DNA from 4 places in the Paenibacillus sp. FSL R5-0407 genome. Region 2 is predicted to be linked to each of the others. Evidence: predicted binding sites of a transcription regulator. Region 2 holds the regulator's gene; each other region holds the start of a gene.
The links. The regulator Rex, encoded in region 2, represses fermentation and respiration genes when NADH is low (regulators of the CRP and FNR family bind a similar motif). The targets are predictions, from matches to a motif close to TTGTGAAATATTTCACAA.

Region 1: a site for Rex is predicted at 2,172-2,189, ahead of NYE70_RS00570 (DUF2249 domain-containing protein). Genes of this name have one in related genera too.
Region 3: a site for Rex is predicted at 1,572-1,589, ahead of NYE70_RS15675 (formate/nitrite transporter family protein). Genes of this name have one in related genera too.
Region 4: a site for Rex is predicted at 2,013-2,030, ahead of nadA (quinolinate synthase NadA). Genes of this name have one in related genera too.

Annotation. Positions count from the first base shown of each region.
Region 1 is NZ_JBBPAX010000001.1:118,283-122,529, forward strand. It holds gene NYE70_RS00555 (TIGR04053 family radical SAM/SPASM domain-containing protein) at 1-492, shown strand, start outside; gene NYE70_RS00560 (DUF2249 domain-containing protein) at 1,235-1,489, opposite strand; gene NYE70_RS00565 (hypothetical protein) at 1,486-1,848, opposite strand; gene NYE70_RS00570 (DUF2249 domain-containing protein) at 1,869-2,105, opposite strand; gene NYE70_RS00575 (DRTGG domain-containing protein) at 3,056-4,247, shown strand, end outside.
Region 2 is NZ_JBBPAX010000001.1:1,408,405-1,412,651, reverse strand. It holds gene dinG (ATP-dependent DNA helicase DinG) at 1-2,132, shown strand, start outside; gene NYE70_RS06855 (redox-sensing transcriptional repressor Rex) at 2,170-2,832, shown strand; gene NYE70_RS06850 (amidohydrolase) at 2,810-4,111, shown strand; gene NYE70_RS06845 (cell wall elongation regulator TseB-like domain-containing protein) at 4,173-4,247, shown strand, end outside.
Region 3 is NZ_JBBPAX010000001.1:3,276,634-3,280,880, reverse strand. It holds gene NYE70_RS15680 (FAD-dependent oxidoreductase) at 124-1,485, shown strand; gene NYE70_RS15675 (formate/nitrite transporter family protein) at 1,696-2,595, shown strand; gene NYE70_RS15670 (molybdopterin-containing oxidoreductase family protein) at 2,786-4,247, shown strand, end outside.
Region 4 is NZ_JBBPAX010000001.1:3,896,660-3,900,906, reverse strand. It holds gene nadB (L-aspartate oxidase) at 1-965, opposite strand, end outside; gene nadA (quinolinate synthase NadA) at 1,002-1,940, opposite strand; gene ftsH (ATP-dependent zinc metalloprotease FtsH) at 2,272-4,247, opposite strand, start outside.

The sequences.
Region 1 (4,247 bases), 1.3 Mb from region 2:
ATGATCTCGCCGGAGGAGCATGAGAAGGTCATGGAATGGCTGGCTCGCTTGCAGAAGGAAATGCCGTACGGCGTGAAGGCGACGGAGGCTCCTCATTTTCGCCGGGTCTCTATGCAGCAAAAGAAGAGGGAGGCGCAGGAGGGACTGCAGGCTGAAGCTGTAAAGCGGGCTGATGTGCTGGGCCGCTCACCGAAGGGCGTGAATGACGGAGACGGCTTTGTTTTCATCAGCCATACGGGCGACGTATATCCTAGCGGTTTTTTGCCGGTAAGCTGCGGAAATGTCAGAGAGTCCTCTTTACCTGAAATATATCGGAATTCTCCGATCCTAAGGGAGCTGCGTGACAAATCCCTCCTGAAAGGCAAATGCGGAGTCTGCGAGTTCAAGCAGCTGTGCGGCGGCTCAAGAGCCAGAGCCTATGCGGTGACCGGTGATTATCTGGAGAGTGATCCTTACTGCGCGTATGTGCCGATGGCATATACAAATGGATGAAGTGTGTATGGGGCGTGTATGAGGAGTTGTTGTGTGAAGCGTACGGGGACGTACATTGAACAAGTATGCAACAACGTGTATGGGACGAAAAAAGCGTGTATGAGGCGTTTATGGACGAGAATAGAGTGTGTATGATGCGTGTATGGGACGAGAATAGAGCATGTATAAAGCGTGTATGGGACGAGAATAGAGCATGTATGAATGTGTAGGTATGTGTAGGTATGTGTAGGAACGTGAATAAATGGATAGTAAGCATGTAAAAGTTGTACGCGGGGTTGTATCCGAGCTGTATCCGAGCTGTATGGAGCCTATGCTGTTGTGTGAAGCGTATTAACGAACTACAGAAACGCTATTTGGCGAAAAAGCGTCATCAAAAGTTTCTAACGAACTGAGTTGGCCTTATACCCGTCAAATTCCGTTGATTCCCCTGATTTTTCACTAAATAAGCACGGTACGATTCCTTAGCCTAAATTTTGAGCGTTTATTCGGTAAATAAGAAACGTGAAGTTCTTTAGAGCTGGGACTGGGGGCCGGGGCAGGAACCGGAGGAGAGCAAGAGGAAGTAAGAGGAGAGCAAAAGGAAAGCAAAGGGAAAGCAAAGGGAAAGCAAAGGGAAAGCAAAGGGAAAGCTGAGGCAAGAGGCAGGAGCATTTTTTTGAACGCTACGAATAACAAAAAAGCAAACGACCGCACACCGGATTTCTTCGGAGGCGGTCGTTTTTGTATGAAAGAAAGAATTGATTTAGTTTGTTTGCGGAACGAAGGTAACGATCCAGTGATCGCTGCTGACCTGCTCACAAGTGCTGGAGTATCCTTTTCCCTCAAGGAGGGGGATCAGCGGAGCCGGCTTCATGATCGCATGCAGTACAAAAGTTTCGCCGGGCTGCAGGTTTTTAAACGTATCCATGATGATGCTGAACGGTTCCTCGCCCGCTCGAAGCTGCGGACGTACATCCAGCTCTACGATTCCGGTGCCGGGGTTGTTTTCCGAGCTCATCCTTCATTCACCTCCAGTTCCGTTTGCTCCATTGTCAGAACGCTGGACAGGCGGGCCATGCCGCTAAGTCCCTTCATACCGCCGTATAGCGTGTAAAAGAAAGAGTCGGGCGCATCCAAGGAAAATGACAGGTACTGCTTCGGGTCGATCCCCAGCATTTTTTCAAACAGCATCGCCGTATCGTAGGCGTAAAAGCAAAAATAAGTATATTGGAATTCAGGCATTTTTTCGGCGATCATCAGAATCTCAGCAGCGTATTGTTCCAGATTGCTCTCCGCTTCCGCTATCATGCTAAGTGCGTCTTCAAGATCCACCGCTATTTTGATGGTTTTCTCATCAATGACCGTAATGGTTGCCATGAACAGCGCCCCCCGGATTATTAGTTTTTGCCGATTTTAACTTGAAATGTCTCAGGGCCTTGTTCAAGATATTCCCAAGAAAATTGTCCGGGATGCATCGCTTCGAATTGAAAACGCAAAGGCACCGGATCGTGGTCGTTCACCAGCAGCATCGCTTCACCAGACTCAAGGCCGTTGTAGGCGGCAAAGATCGTTTTATGCTTTAATTGCGGCGGATATTCCGTTGCATTGACCGTAACTTTAATATTTTCACTCATGATTATTCCTCCTGATATTAAAAATTTTATGTTTCGCGTTCATTATATCAACGCACCTGACATGGATTGTGATACTAGTCACAAATTAGGCGTACCCATAAAAATGCTCTAACCAGCTTTGATTTTCCGTCAAGGTTAGTGTGACGAGTCTCACAATAACCAGCACAGTTCCTCTGCATAGAACAGATGACATCGATAAGGACCATTTACCTCGGTCTTCAAGCGAAGACTCGCAAGTTTAACTGCAATTACTACAGTTAATTTTCATCAAACGTCGACCAAAATGATATTAACTGTAATTACTACATCTAATTTTGCGTTTTTACCCTTCAAGTCGCATAAAGAGGTGAATTAAAGGTAGGTTCTACAGTTATTTCGTAGTAAGAGCAACTTTGTCCTGAAATAACTGTAAGTTATACAGCTATTTTAAATTCACAGGTAAGATCGGCAGGACGATAACCTCATGCGAAGTTCCTCAAGCAAAGTTGCTCAAGTGAAGGTCTTCAAGTGGATCCCCGCAAGTTTTACTGCAAACTGTACAGTTAATTTTCATCAAACGTTGATATTAACCGTAATTCCTACATCTAATTTTGAGTTTTTACCCTTCGGGTCGCAAAAAGGGGTGAATTAAAGGTAGGTTTTACAGTTATTTCGTCGTAAGAGCAACTTTATCTCGATTTAACTGTAGGTTTTACAGCTATTTATAATCGCATGGTAAGATTCGCAGGGGGAGACTCGTAAAAGGGATATCTATAAAATTAGATTCGCAAAATAAGCTCCACAAAGGAAAATCCGCGACTCCCCTCGCCTCTCCAACCGCAAGCTACCATCACACGTGCAAAACACTGCTGCCCCGGGAGTTTTCGCTCACGGAATGTCCGTTTTTTTTTAATTCCAAAACGTGTATAATAGATACAGAATAGTACAGATTTAGATGGGGGGTATAACAGTTGCAGGGACATGAGGAGAGCGTCACAAAACACGAGCAGCTGCTGCAACACATCGAGAGTCTCAAGATCGGAACGAAAATTTCGGTGCGCAAATTGGCCAAAAGCTTAGGTGTCAGCGAAGGGACGGCGTATCGTGCCGTCAAGGAAGCGGAGAATCTGGGAATCGTCATCACCAAGGAGCGGATCGGAACGGTTCGCGTGGAAAAGAAGCCGCGGAACATTTCGGATCAGCTGACGTTCGGCGATGTGGTAGAGATCGTGGAAGGGCATGTACTCGGCGGAGCGGACGGGCTTGACAAGACGCTGCATAAATATGTCATCGGCGCTATGAAGATCGAGGCCATGGCCCGGTACATTGACGCAGGCAGTCTCCTTCTCGTCGGCAACCGGGAGAACGCTCATTCTCTAGCTCTGGAACAGGGGGCGGGCGTGCTGATCACCGGCGGTTTCGGGACAAGCCGAGATGTCAAAACGCTGGCGGACCGGTTATCCCTTCCGATTATTTCCTCCCGTCATGATACGTTTACGGTAGCCTCGATGATCAACCGGGCGATTTTCGACCGTCTCATCAAGAAAAAAATCATGCTGGTGGAAGATATCGTGGTGAGCAAGCCGAAGGTAAATATGCTTAAGGTGAACAGTAATATTTCCGATTTCGATCAGCTCTCGATCGAGACCGGGTATCAGCACTTTCCGGTCGTTGACGAGTGGAATCGCGTCATCGGCATCGTCAGCCGCAAGGATGTCGAGGAATTGAGCGGAGATCAAAGCATTGAGAAATGTCTGATCCGTCATCCGATCACGGTCGGACTGCAGACTTCACTCGCTTCGGCGGCACAAATAATGGTATGGGAAGGAATCGACTTCTTGCCGGTGGTGGACCGCAACCGAAAACTGATCTCGTCTGTGACCCGCCGGGAAGTGCTGCAGGCGATGCGGGACGCCCGGAACCAGCCGCAGTTGGGGGAAACGTTCGAGCATTTGATGTGGAACGGGTTTGCGGAGGAACGGGATGAAAGCGGAAGGTTGTTCTTCCATGGGGTTATTACACCGCAGATGGCAACCGATATCGGGACAATCTCTCATGGGGTTCTGACATCGTTAATGACCCAAGCGGGATTAAGCGCGGCGAAAGATGCCAGCGGCGGCGGGGATTATGTCGTCGATAATCTGACGACTTACTTTGTGCGTC
Region 2 (4,247 bases):
TTGAGCAATTCATGGAGCAGGTCCGGGAGAAGCTGCGCGCCAAGCTGCCCGATTATGAGGAGCGCGAAGCACAGAACCTGATGCTGAACGAGGTGACCCGGGCTTTTGACGAAGATAAGCACTTGCTGATCGAGGCGGGGACCGGAACGGGTAAATCGCTCGGATATTTGCTGCCGGCTATTTACCACAGCGTGAAGAATGATGAGAAGGTAATGGTCAGCACGCATACGATCAACCTCCAGGAGCAGCTGAGGGAAAGGGATGTGCCCCTGTTGACGGAGGTCGTGCCTTTTCCGTTCAGCGCAGCCGTATTCAAGGGAAGACAGCATTATTTGTGTTTGCGCAAATTTGAACATAAAATTAATAGAAGAGACTTTGCGACACCTAAAGAAGAGGTGATGACGGCCGCCCAGATGATCGTATGGCTGGCCCATACGGAGACGGGCGACGACGAGGAGCTGAACCTTGGAAACCGTGGTGGAGATTTTTGGGAAACGGTGGCGAGTGAATCGGACTCGTGCCTTGGCCGCTCTTGCCCGTGGTTCCGCAAATGTTACTATCACAAGGCCAAGCATGAAGCGGGTGTTGCCGATGTGGTCATTACGAACCATTCCAAGCTGTTCACCGATATTCAAGCCGGCCACCAGCTGCTGCCTGGATACGAACGTCTGGTAATTGACGAAGCGCATCATTTGGAAGAAGTGGCAGGCAAGCATTTGGGACTTCAAATGAAGTATTTTACCGTTGTCCATACGCTCACCCGGCTGTTTAAGGATAGTAATACCGGGCAATTCCCGAATCTGCGCAGTATGCTGCAGCAATCGGGAAGTGAGAAATCTGCGGAATGGTGTTCGGTTATTGACGGATTGTATCCGACCCTTGTGGATGTGAAGGAGAACTGGGATCGGCTGGCCGAGCTGATGTTTACGCTGATGCCTGAACGCAGCGATGCAGCGCCAGGGGATCCTGGACAGTTTGTGCTGCGCTTGCTGCCGCAAAAGAAACCGAAGGCGTGGGATACGCTTGCCGCGCTGGAGAATCAAATTTTTGTGGCTATGGGCGACGTTCTCCGCAAAGGCGAGCGGATGATCAACGAGCTTAAGGAAGACGACCATGATTACGGCTATGAGAGCCTGATCACCGATATTAGCGGACTCTTGAAGGATCTCGGAACCGAACGCGATGCGCTGCGATTTTTTATTAAGCTGGAGGACGAGAATACGGTATACTGGATAGAAGGAAACGGTAATTACCGTAGCCGGTCCCTGCAAATTTTCGCGGTTCCGATCGACGTGAGCGCGCAATTGAAGGGTTATTTCTTCGACAAAAAGAAAAGTGTAGTCATGACCTCGGCTACGTTGTCGGTCGACAAATCGTTCCAGTATATGATAGATCAGCTTGGATTAACCGAAGCCGCGGCGGAGGACAGACTGATTACTTCGATGCTGCCTTCTCCGTTCAATTACCGGGAACAGGCGCTGCTGGTCATTCCGCGGGACTTTCCGAGCGTAAAGGGAAGTGTAGGGGACGATCATTTCGTGGCTACTCTGGTTCAGTCCCTCGCCGACACAGCGGTGGTAACGAAGGGCCGTATGATGGTCCTGTTTACTTCGTACCGGATGCTGAGGCAGGTATATGATCCTTTGAAGGAGCTGCTGGCCGGACAAGGAATTACCGTGATCGGGCAGGGAATGGATAGCGGAAGCCGGACCAAGCTGACCCGTCGCTTCCAGGGACAACATGCTTCGGTGCTGCTCGGAACGAGCAGCTTCTGGGAAGGCGTGGACATTCCGGGGGAAGCTCTGACGAGTCTCGCTATTGTCCGTCTGCCTTTTCAGCCACCCAACCACCCGCTTGTGGAGGCAAAGAGCGAACGGCTGCAGCAGCAGAAGAAGAACCCGTTCATGAAGCTGTCCGTTCCGCAAGCCGTCATTCGGTTCAAGCAGGGCTTCGGACGTCTGGTCCGGTCTTCGCAGGACCGCGGGATCGTGGTTGTTTACGATACACGCATCTTGGAATCTTACTACGGGAAATACTTTTTATATTCTTTGCCCGGACCGAAAATGGAGCATATGCCGCTCGGGCAGATGATTCCGCGAATTTCGGAATGGCTGAACGCAGAGGAACAATAAACGTTCTTCAAATCGCGCCTATTAGGGGGATAACCAAATGAAATCGGAAAAAATTTCTGACGCCGTAGTACGCAGATTGCCGGTGTATTTACGTTTTCTTAATGAACTGAGCCGCCGGGAGGTCCCGACGGTTTCTTCCCAGGAGCTTGGACAAAAGCTGGATCTCAATCCGGCGCAAATCCGTAAAGACCTGGCTTATTTCGGCGACTTTGGCCGAAAGGGGATCGGATATGACGTTTCCTATCTGATCGAGAAAATCCGCCAGATTCTGAACCTGGACCAGCAGATCAACGTGGCTTTGATCGGAGCCGGTAATCTCGGACAAGCATTGTCGAATTACAACGCTTATTTGAAGGACAATATGAAAATCGTCGCCGTATTCGACGCATCCCCTGGTAAAATCGGTACCCAGATCAACAATATCACGATTCAACCGATCGAAGATCTGGTGGATACGGTAAGAGGCAATCAGATCCGGATCGGAATTATTACGGTTCCCGCACCGGAAGCCCAGCGAGTAGCTGACCAGCTTGTGGCCGCTGGAATTGGGGCTATCTTGAATTTTGCGCCCACGATCCTTAAGGTACCTTCTGAGGTGCGGGTGCATGCGGCCGATTTCACAACCGACTTGATGAGTCTTGCTTATTATTTGAACGGAGGAAAGGAACATTCGGAACATGAATCGGAAATGGTTGATTAAAGACGGAACCTTCGCCGTGCCGGACCGGGAGAAGCCGGTCATTCGCGGATATATGCTGGTAGAAGGCAGCACGATTACTTATATAGGCGAACAGCGTCCGGAAGAAGGCGTGGAGGGCGCCGAAACCTTCGACGGTAAAGGCCTGCTCTTCTTGCCGGGACTCGTCAATACCCATGGTCATGCCGCCATGTCTTTGCTTCGCGGTTATGGGGATGACATGGTGCTTCAAACCTGGCTGCAGGAAAAAATGTGGCCGATGGAAGCTAAATTTACCGGGGAGGATGTCTACCGCGGCACAGCATTGTCCGTTCTGGAAATGCTGAAAGGCGGAACAACGACCTTCCTGGATATGTACGATCACATGGACCAAGTGGCTTCCGTTGTCGAGCAATCGGGGATCCGGGCGGTACTGACGCGCGGAGTCATCGGGCTATGCCCGCCTGACGTTCAGCAGCACAAGCTGGATGAGGCGGTGGCTTTTGCCCGTAATTGGCATGGTAAAGCGGACGGGCGGATTACGACGATGATGTCGCCGCACTCGCCATATACCTGTCCGCCGGATTATATCGAGAAGATCGTTCAGGCGGCACATGACCTGAATCTGCCGCTGCATACGCATATGTCGGAAACACGGGCCGAGGTCGAGCAGAACGTAGCGGATTACGGATTGCGTCCGGTTCAGCATTTGTTGAACCTGGGATTGTTCAGCCGTCCGGCACTTTTGGCACATGCTGTGCATTTGACGGATGAGGAGATCGAAATTTTGGCGGCGCACAATGTGGCCGTTTCCCATAACCCGGGCAGCAATCTCAAACTGGCAAGCGGAGTTGCCCGCGTACCGGACCTGCTTAAAGCGGGCGTAACCGTATCCCTGGGCACAGACGGACCAGCTAGCAATAATAACCTAGATATGTTCGAGGAAATCCGCCTGGCAGCTCTTATTCACAAAGGAGTCTCGGGCGACCCGACCGCAGTTCCGGCTGCGGAAGCGCTCAGAATGGGTACGGAATACGGAGCGAAATCGCTCTTCCTTCAAGATACGGGCAGACTGGCCGCGGGCATGAAGGCGGACTTCATCGCGCTGAATACGGAGCAAGCCCATTTCTTGCCGCGGACGGATTATATTTCCCATGCCGTTTACTCGGCGGGTTCGAAGGATGTCGAGCATGTTTGGGTGAACGGTAAGCAGGTAGTTAAGCACGGAGCTTGTCTGACACTTGACGAGGAGAAGGTCCGGTTTGAAGCCCAGGCTGCCTTTGAGGGCCTGTTAGGCCGATAACATGCCGCAGGGTATGAAAGAGAAACCGGAATAAGCCGGCATCGGGGAAAGGAAGAGTAGGTTGAAGAACAGAACCAAATGGATCCTGCTCTCCATTGTGATTTTGGTGCTGGTGCTCATTGGCCTTCACCGCTTT
Region 3 (4,247 bases), 1.9 Mb from region 2:
AGTATCAGGTGAAAAAATTCACAATCACAACAAATTTAAAGTGACTAATTTCACAAATAATACCCCTAACGATTACAAACTTATTAAATAAAACAATACAGGGGATTCGAGGAGGAAGAAATCATGAAAGTAGCAGTTATCGGATGTACTCACGCAGGAACAGCAGCCATTGTAAATACAGCAAAGCTTTATCCGGAGGCGGAAATTACGGTATACGAGCGCAATGACAACATCTCCTTCCTGTCGTGCGGCATTGCTTTATATGTCGGCGGCATGGTGAAAGACCCGCAAGGCCTGTTCTATTCGTCGCCGGCACAATTGGCTGAACTGGGCGTGAACACGAAGATGCGCCATGAGGTAACTGCGGTGGATACGGCGGCAAAAACGCTGAAGGCCCGCAACCTGGAGACCGGCGAAGAGTTGACTGATACATTCGATAAGTTGATCGTGACGACAGGCTCGTGGCCGATCATTCCGAAGTTCGAAGGCATCGAGCTGGAGAACATTCTGCTCTCGAAAAACTTCAATCATTCGAACACCATTATCGAAAAGGCCGAGCAAGCTAAAAACATCGTTGTGGTTGGCGCAGGCTATATCGGAGTAGAGCTGGTCGAAGCGTTCCAACTGAACGGCAAGCAGGTGACTTTGATCGATGCGGAAGACCGTATCTTGAGCAAGTATCTGGATGCCGAGTATACGGATAAAATCGAAGCATCGCTCCGTGAGCATGGAATTACTCTTGCCTTGGGCGAGAAAGTGACGAAATTCACAGGTGAGCACGGCAAAGTGGGCCAGGTAGTAACGGACCGCGGTCAGTACGATGCGGATCTGGTCATTATGTGCATCGGGTTCCGTCCGAATACGGACCTGTTGAAAGGGCAAGTTGACATGCTCGGGAACGGCGCGATCATCGTGGATGAATATATGCGGACCAGTACGCCGGACGTTTATGCGGCAGGCGACAGCTGCGCGGTGTTCTACAACCCGACCAAGAAGCATGCCTATATTCCACTCGCTACCAACGCTGTCCGGATGGGAACTTTGGTCGCCCGTAATCTGGTGGCCCCAACGGTTAGATATATGGGGACTCAAGGAACCTCGGGTATCAAAATCTACGAGGATAATATTGCAGGAACCGGGATGACGGAAACGGCCGCTAAAGATGCCGGTATTGAAGCGGAAGCGGTCATGATTACGGATAACTATCGTCCTGAATTTATGCCGACCCATGAGCCGGTAATGCTGAAAGTAGTCTATGAAAAAGAAACCAGACGCATTCTGGGCGCTCAAATCATGTCGAAGGTCGATTTGACGCAGTCGATCAATACGATTTCGGTTTGCATCCAAAACGGCATGAAGATGGAAGAGCTGGCGTTCGTCGACTTCTTCTTCCAGCCTCATTACAACAAGCCTTGGAACTTCTTGAACAGCGCAGGCCTTGGCGCACTGCCGGAAGTACCGGTAAGAGAAACAGTTCAGGCGTAACACCGGACAACAGAATTAACCCCATTCCAGACTATCTCCCGCCAGCAGAATTATCATTCTGCCGGCTTTTTCTTTTTTACATATTTGTGTGAAATTCTTCACTTTATGAGGCCGTGTCGTGACTTATGTTACTTAAGGATTGAAATACCCAAGTTACAATTAAGGCGGAGTAGGAGAGTTTACAAACATAGTCCTAAAGGAGAATGAATCATGGCTTACAATAAACCTGATCAAATTGCGAAAGTGACGGTCGAAATGGGCATCAAGAAGGCGCACAATCCTTTGCTGACGGTTTTGATTCTTGGGTTTTTAGGCGGGGCCTTTATCGCCCTCGGATTTTTGCTGGATATTCGCGTTATAGCCGGCGCTCCGAAAGAATGGGGCAGCATCGCTTCTTTTATCGGCGCAGCGGTATTCCCGATCGGTCTGATCCTGGTGCTTCTCGCCGGTGGAGAGCTACTAACAGGAAACATGATGGCCGTGCCGTTATCGCGGCTGGCGAAACGGATTACGACGGGTGAGATGTGCAAAAACCTGCTCCTCATCACTATAAGTAACTTTGTAGGCGCGTTGTTCGTCGCTTACTTTTTCGGACATGTCGTAGGGCTGACCTCCAGCGGCGTATACCTGGATAAACTGGTTGATATGGCCGGGCATAAGCTGGATGACAGCTTTTTGCAGGCTTTCATATCGGGGATCGGCTGTAACTGGCTCGTGGCCCTTGCCGTATGGCTGTCTTATGGTGCAGATAATATGAGCGGGAAAATTCTCGGGATCTGGTTCCCGACGATGGCTTTCGTTGCAATCGGGTTTCAGCACGTCGTAGCAAATATGTTCCTGATTCCGGCTGCCATCTTTGAAGGCTACTTCTCCTGGGGAGATTACTTCAGAAATTTTGTTCCGGTATGGTTGGGGAACCTCGTGGGCGGCGCATTGTTTGTTGCCGGTGCTTACTGGACGGCCTATTTAAAAGACAACGGTGCAGGAACGACATTAACGGGAAAACAGGTAAATTCGGCCAATGTATCGAATAATGGACCAACCAATGTACCAGCCAATGCTTCGGCTAATGCTTCGGCCCCATCTTCCGGTCCGATGCTCTTTCCTTAAGCAGCAGGCTCAAGGCTGTAACTTCATAGTAATATACTTCGGTATTAAACGGTCTAAAGGCTGCGTCTTCGTTCGCGAAGAGCGGCCTTTTTCGTCTTACACGTTGTCGGAAAGACGGCGGCTCCACCTTGCCTGTAGACAAGGATTGGGCTTTTTTCTACAATTACTTAGATAGGGAGGGAAGCTCGCAATGATTCATGAAGAGAACGGAATATTTCCCGCGGTGTGTCCGCTTGATTGCCCGGATACCTGCGGTTTACTGCTGCATAAAGAGAACGGAAAGATCGTGAAGGTGACGGGAAATCCCGACCATCCGATTACGCAGGGAGCGATCTGCAATAAGGTGCGTAATATGGCTGAGCGGGTCTATCATCCTGAACGGGTGCTGTACCCTATGAAGCGCATCGGCGCTAAGGGAGAGGGGAAATTCGAACGGATTACCTGGGATGAAGCCATAGCTGAAATCGCAGGGCGATTTCAGGAACTGACCCGAGAGCATGGTCCCGAATCGATCCTGCCGTACAACTTTTACGGAAATATGGGGATTCTTAGCGTCGAGGGAATGGACCGGCGATTCTTCAACCGGTTGGGCGCATCCAAACTGCAGCGTGCGATCTGCACGGCTGCGGGGAGTGCCGGCTGGGAATACACGATGGGCTTTGGCGGCGGTACCAGCCCGGAAGAAACGTTGAAGGCAAAGCTGATTATTGTGTGGGGCGGCAATATCGTCAGCACGAATATGCACCAGGTCGCCCTGATTGAAAAGGCCCGGAAGCAGGGGGCGAAGCTCGTAGTCATCGACGTTCACCGCAACCGTACCGGCCAAAGAGCCGATTGGTTCATCCCGCTATATCCCGGGACGGACAGTGCGTTGGCGCTAGGTATGATGCATGTGCTGTTTGCGCGGGGATTGGTGAACGAAGAGTTCCTTGAACGGTATACCTTGGGTCATGAGGAGCTTCGCGAGCATGTGAAAACCTATACGCCACTTCATGTTTCGGCGATTACGGGGGTTCCTGCCGAGGATATCGAAGCCCTCGCAATCATGTATGCGGAGACTTCGCCCGCTTATATTCATATGGGCAACGGGCTTCAACACCATGATAATGGCGGAATGGCGATCCGTACGATTAGCTGCCTGCCGGCTTTGACCGGGCAGTGGCTCGTTCCGGGCGGCGGAGCGTTCAAGTCGAACGGCGCTTACGCCAATATGAATTCGGATGCGTTGGAGCGCCCGGACTTAAGGTCGGATGCCCAGGTCCGCACCATCAATATGAACCGCATCGGGGAGGCGTTGCTCACGCTTGATCCGCCGATCCGTTCGCTGTTTGTTTACTGCTCGAACCCGGCTGTGGTGGCGCCGGATACGGGCAAGGTCGAACAGGGCTTGCGCAGGGAAGATCTATTCACAGTAGTTCATGATTTATTCCTGACCGATACGGCCAAATATGCGGACATCGTGCTGCCGGCGACATCGTCTTTTGAAAATACGGATTTGTATGTTTCTTATTGGCATCATTATGTCCAGCTTCAGGAACCGGTCATTCCGGTTCAGGGAGAGAGCAAAAGCAATGTGGAAGTGTTCCGGCTGCTGGCCGCGGCTATGGGCTTCGGGGAAGAGGCGTTTCAGGAGACGGAAGAGGAGATGATCC
Region 4 (4,247 bases), 2.5 Mb from region 2:
CGCTGCTTAATCGTATCCGAATCTTCATGGGTTATATCAAGGTACACAACGCTCGACTTGGTCGCTTCCATCTCGCTGACGATAGCGCGAGCCACGATATCCCGGGGAGCTAATTCTAGCAGTTCATGGTACCTCTCCATGAACCGTTCTCCGTGAATATTGCGCAAGATGGCACCTTCCCCGCGCACCGCCTCCGAGATCAGAAAACGCGGAGCGCCCGGATAACAGAGCGAAGTGGGGTGAAACTGTATGAATTCGATATCCCTGATCAGGGCGCCGGCCCGGTAAGCTATAGCCACCCCGTCACCCGTGGCCACCTCCGGATTCGTGGTGTAACGGTACAATTGACCGCTTCCCCCGCTGCACAGTATCGTTGCATTTCCCCTCAGGAACACACGCTGACCGTCCGGGCGCTGAACTAAAGCCCCCAGACATTCATTATCCTCCGTAATCAGGTCAATTACAAAATGATCGTTCCAAATATCGATATTAGCATGCCCCGCAACCTGTTCCGACAACGCACGAACAATTTCATAGCCGGTTGCATCGCCGTTCGCATGCAGAATTCTCCGGTGGCTGTGCGCTCCCTCTTTCGTCAACGCCAACTCGCCGTTCTCCAAATCAAATGCCGTTCCCAGCGTAATAAGCTCTTCAACCCCGCGGGGTCCCTCATTCACCAAGATATTTACGGAATCCGAAGAGCAAAGTCCTGCCCCGGCCATCAGCGTATCCTCCCGGTGAGAAGCGGGAGAATCCTCATCGGAAATAACCGCAGCGATCCCGCCCTGAGCATATCTGGTGTTGCTCTCCATCAACGATTTCTTCGTAATTACGGTAACGCGGCGGTCTTCGCTTGCTTTGATGGCCGTGAACAGGCCCGCAATCCCCGATCCGATGACAATGACGTCCGTATCGATCACCGGTATTTCATTCAAATCGAAGTCAATCAAATATTGTGGAATCAAAGGTATCGCCTGCCCTTGAACAGAGAGTAGCGCATGCTACTTAACTTGTAGCATGCGCTCTAGTGAGGTTCTGGCCTTATCGGCAATGGCAGGCGGCACATAAATTTGCGGCTGCATCGTTTCCAGACATTTGACCAGTTTCTTTAGATTATTGACTTTCATGTTGGGACATACCAGAAATTTCGTAGCGAAATGGAATTCCTTGTCGGGGCTGTCTTTCCGCAGCTGGTAACCCGTTCCGTCTTCCGTACCGATAATAAATTGGCGGTTGGACGAATTTTTGCAGTAATCCAGAATTGCGGTCGTGCTGCCTACAAAATCACCCATGGCTACCACCTCAGGCCGGCATTCCGGGTGGACGACAAACTCAGCGTTCGGATACTTCGCCTTCATTTCGACCACGTCTTTCACAGTCAACATATCATGCGTATTGCAATACCCTTCCCAAATAATGAGCTTTTTGTCCGTATGCTGCTGAACGTAATGGCCCAGATTTTTATCGGGAACCCAGATGATCTCTTCGGCATCCACCGAATTAATAACCTTCACTGCATTGGAAGAGGTACAGCATATATCCGTCTCCGCTTTGATTTCGGCCGATGAGTTAATATAAGTGACCACCTTGGCGTTAGGGTGCTGTGCCTTCAGCTTGCGCAAACCGTCCACATTAACCATGTCGGCCATCGGGCAGCCTGCCCGTTCGTCCGGAATTAAGACCGTCTTGTTCGGAGCCAAAATTTTCGCGCTCTCGCCCATAAAGTGAACCCCGCAGAACACGATGGTCTCAGCATCGGTTGAGGCTGCCTTTTGGGCAAGCAGAAAGGAGTCGCCGCGAAAGTCGGCCACCTCTTGGATTTCATCGCGCTGATAATAGTGCGCTAAAATAATGGCATTGCGTTCCTTTTTTAGCTGAACCAACCTCTCCCGAAGTTCACGGTTCATTTCCGCCTTCCGCTCCAGTGCTAGAGCTTCCACCTGACTTCCTCCCCTAGAATGCGCCCGCGGTTCAAGCCGCGATCCTCTCTCTTGTCCGCATCTCCTTTATGATTGTGCAAAAATACGCATACTTCCCGTCAACGTAACCAATTTCACACGGTGTGTTTAACAACTAATTTACACAAGGGAATTAGGGCTGTCAATCAATCTGTACCGGATAGATCAAATTTTAGACAAAATCATGTGCACCTGCGTATTGGCCAATCCCTCCCGAGAAAATACGATCCGGGATTGAGCCATTGAATCGGACAATAAAAAAAGGGAGACTCAATGAGTCTCCCTTTCGTGTTTGGTTGTATACGGCTACGCCTTATACCGTTGGCGTATTTCCGCCTCCTTGGCCGTTGCCGTCTTTATTGTCTTGGTCCGGCGTTTGCGGAGCATCACTTACCGTACCTTCGGGTGCATCCACCGTAGGGTCGTTAGAGATGTCGTTCGTGGAACTTCCAGGAATCTCGTTCGGGATATCCCCGGTAGGACCTGCAGGTGCCGGATCCTCGGTTTTACCCTGGATACGGACGCGTACGTCCCCAATGTTATCCACGATCGGCTCGCCCGGTTCGGAAGAACCGTTGCCGCTGTCATTGCCGGCTTCGCCGGTTTCAGGCAGCTTGCCATTTTCGATCAATTCCTTGATCTGCTCCAGTTCCAGCGTTTCGACTTCGAGCAAAGTTTCCGCGATGAGGCGAACCTCGGCGGCATGCTCGGTCAACAGCTGTTTACAACGCTCATACGATTCAGTAATGAAACGCTGCATTTCCTGGTCGATCTCGTAAGCGATCTGATCGCTGTAGTTCTGTTCGTGTCCGATATCGCGGCCCAGGAACACTTGGCCTTGCGACGTGCCGAACTGCATCGGTCCAAGCTTCTCGCTCATACCGTATTCGACGATCATGCTGCGCACAATGCTTGTCGCTTGCTGGAAGTCGCTGTACGCCCCGGTGCCGATTTCGCCGATGAACAGCTCCTCCGCCACGCGGCCGCCCAGCAGGCCGGTTACCTTATCAAGCAGCTCTTGCTTCGTAACGAGCATGCGGTCTTCCTTCGGCAACATGATTACGTATCCGCCGGCACGGCCGCGAGGAATGATCGTAACCTTGTGCACCATATCCGCGTGCTCCAGGAAGTAGCCTACAATCGTATGGCCCGCTTCATGGAACGCCACAATCCGTTTCTCACGGTCGCTGATTACGCGGCTGCGCTTCTCAGTACCGACGATAACGCGGTCAATCGCTTCATCCACTTCACGCATAGAGATATCTTTGCGGTTGCGGCGAGCCGCCAGCAAAGCCGCTTCGTTCAGCAAATTCTCCAGATCGGCGCCGGTAAAGCCGGTCGTCCGTTTGGCGATGACGTCCAGGCGAACGTCCTTGGTCAGCGGCTTGTTGCGCGCATGAACTTTCAGTACCGCTTCGCGGCCCTTCACGTCAGGACGGTCAACCGTGATTTGACGGTCAAAACGTCCAGGACGCAGCAAGGCAGGGTCCAGAATATCCGCGCGGTTGGTTGCCGCCACGATGATAATACCTTCATTGCCGCCGAAACCGTCCATCTCAACGAGCAACTGGTTGAGGGTCTGTTCGCGTTCGTCATGCCCGCCGCCGAGTCCGGCGCCGCGCTGACGGCCTACGGCATCGATTTCGTCGATGAAAATGATACAAGGCGCGTTCTTCTTCGCATTCTCGAACAAATCCCGTACGCGGGAAGCACCGACACCAACGAACATTTCCACGAAGTCGGAACCAGAGATGCTGAAGAATGGTACGCCCGCTTCCCCGGCTACTGCACGGGCAAGTAACGTTTTACCGGTCCCCGGAGGACCCACGAGCAGAACCCCTTTAGGGATACGTGCTCCAACCGCGGAGAATTTCCGCGGGTCTTTCAAGAATTCAACGACTTCGACAAGCTCTTGCTTCTCTTCGTCGGCTCCAGCTACGTCCTCAAACGTAACCTTCTTCTTCTCCTCATTATAAAGACGGGCCCGGCTCTTGCCGAAGTTCATCACTTTGCCGCCGCCGCCCTGTGCTTGATTAAACAGGAAGAAGAACAGAATGAACATGATCGCAAGCGGAACGATGGATGTCAGGAAAGTCAGCCAGATGCTTTCCCCCTGCATCTTTTTCCAATTCAAATCGAATTTGTTCGTTTCGCTGAGATCGGTAATTTCCTTGAGCACATTCTGGTCATAAGGGATATAGGCGGAGAAGTTCTTTGTTTTCGTCTTGCCGTCTCCAACTTCAACTCTATACTTACCGGTTACCAGATAGGCGTAACCGTCGAATTTCC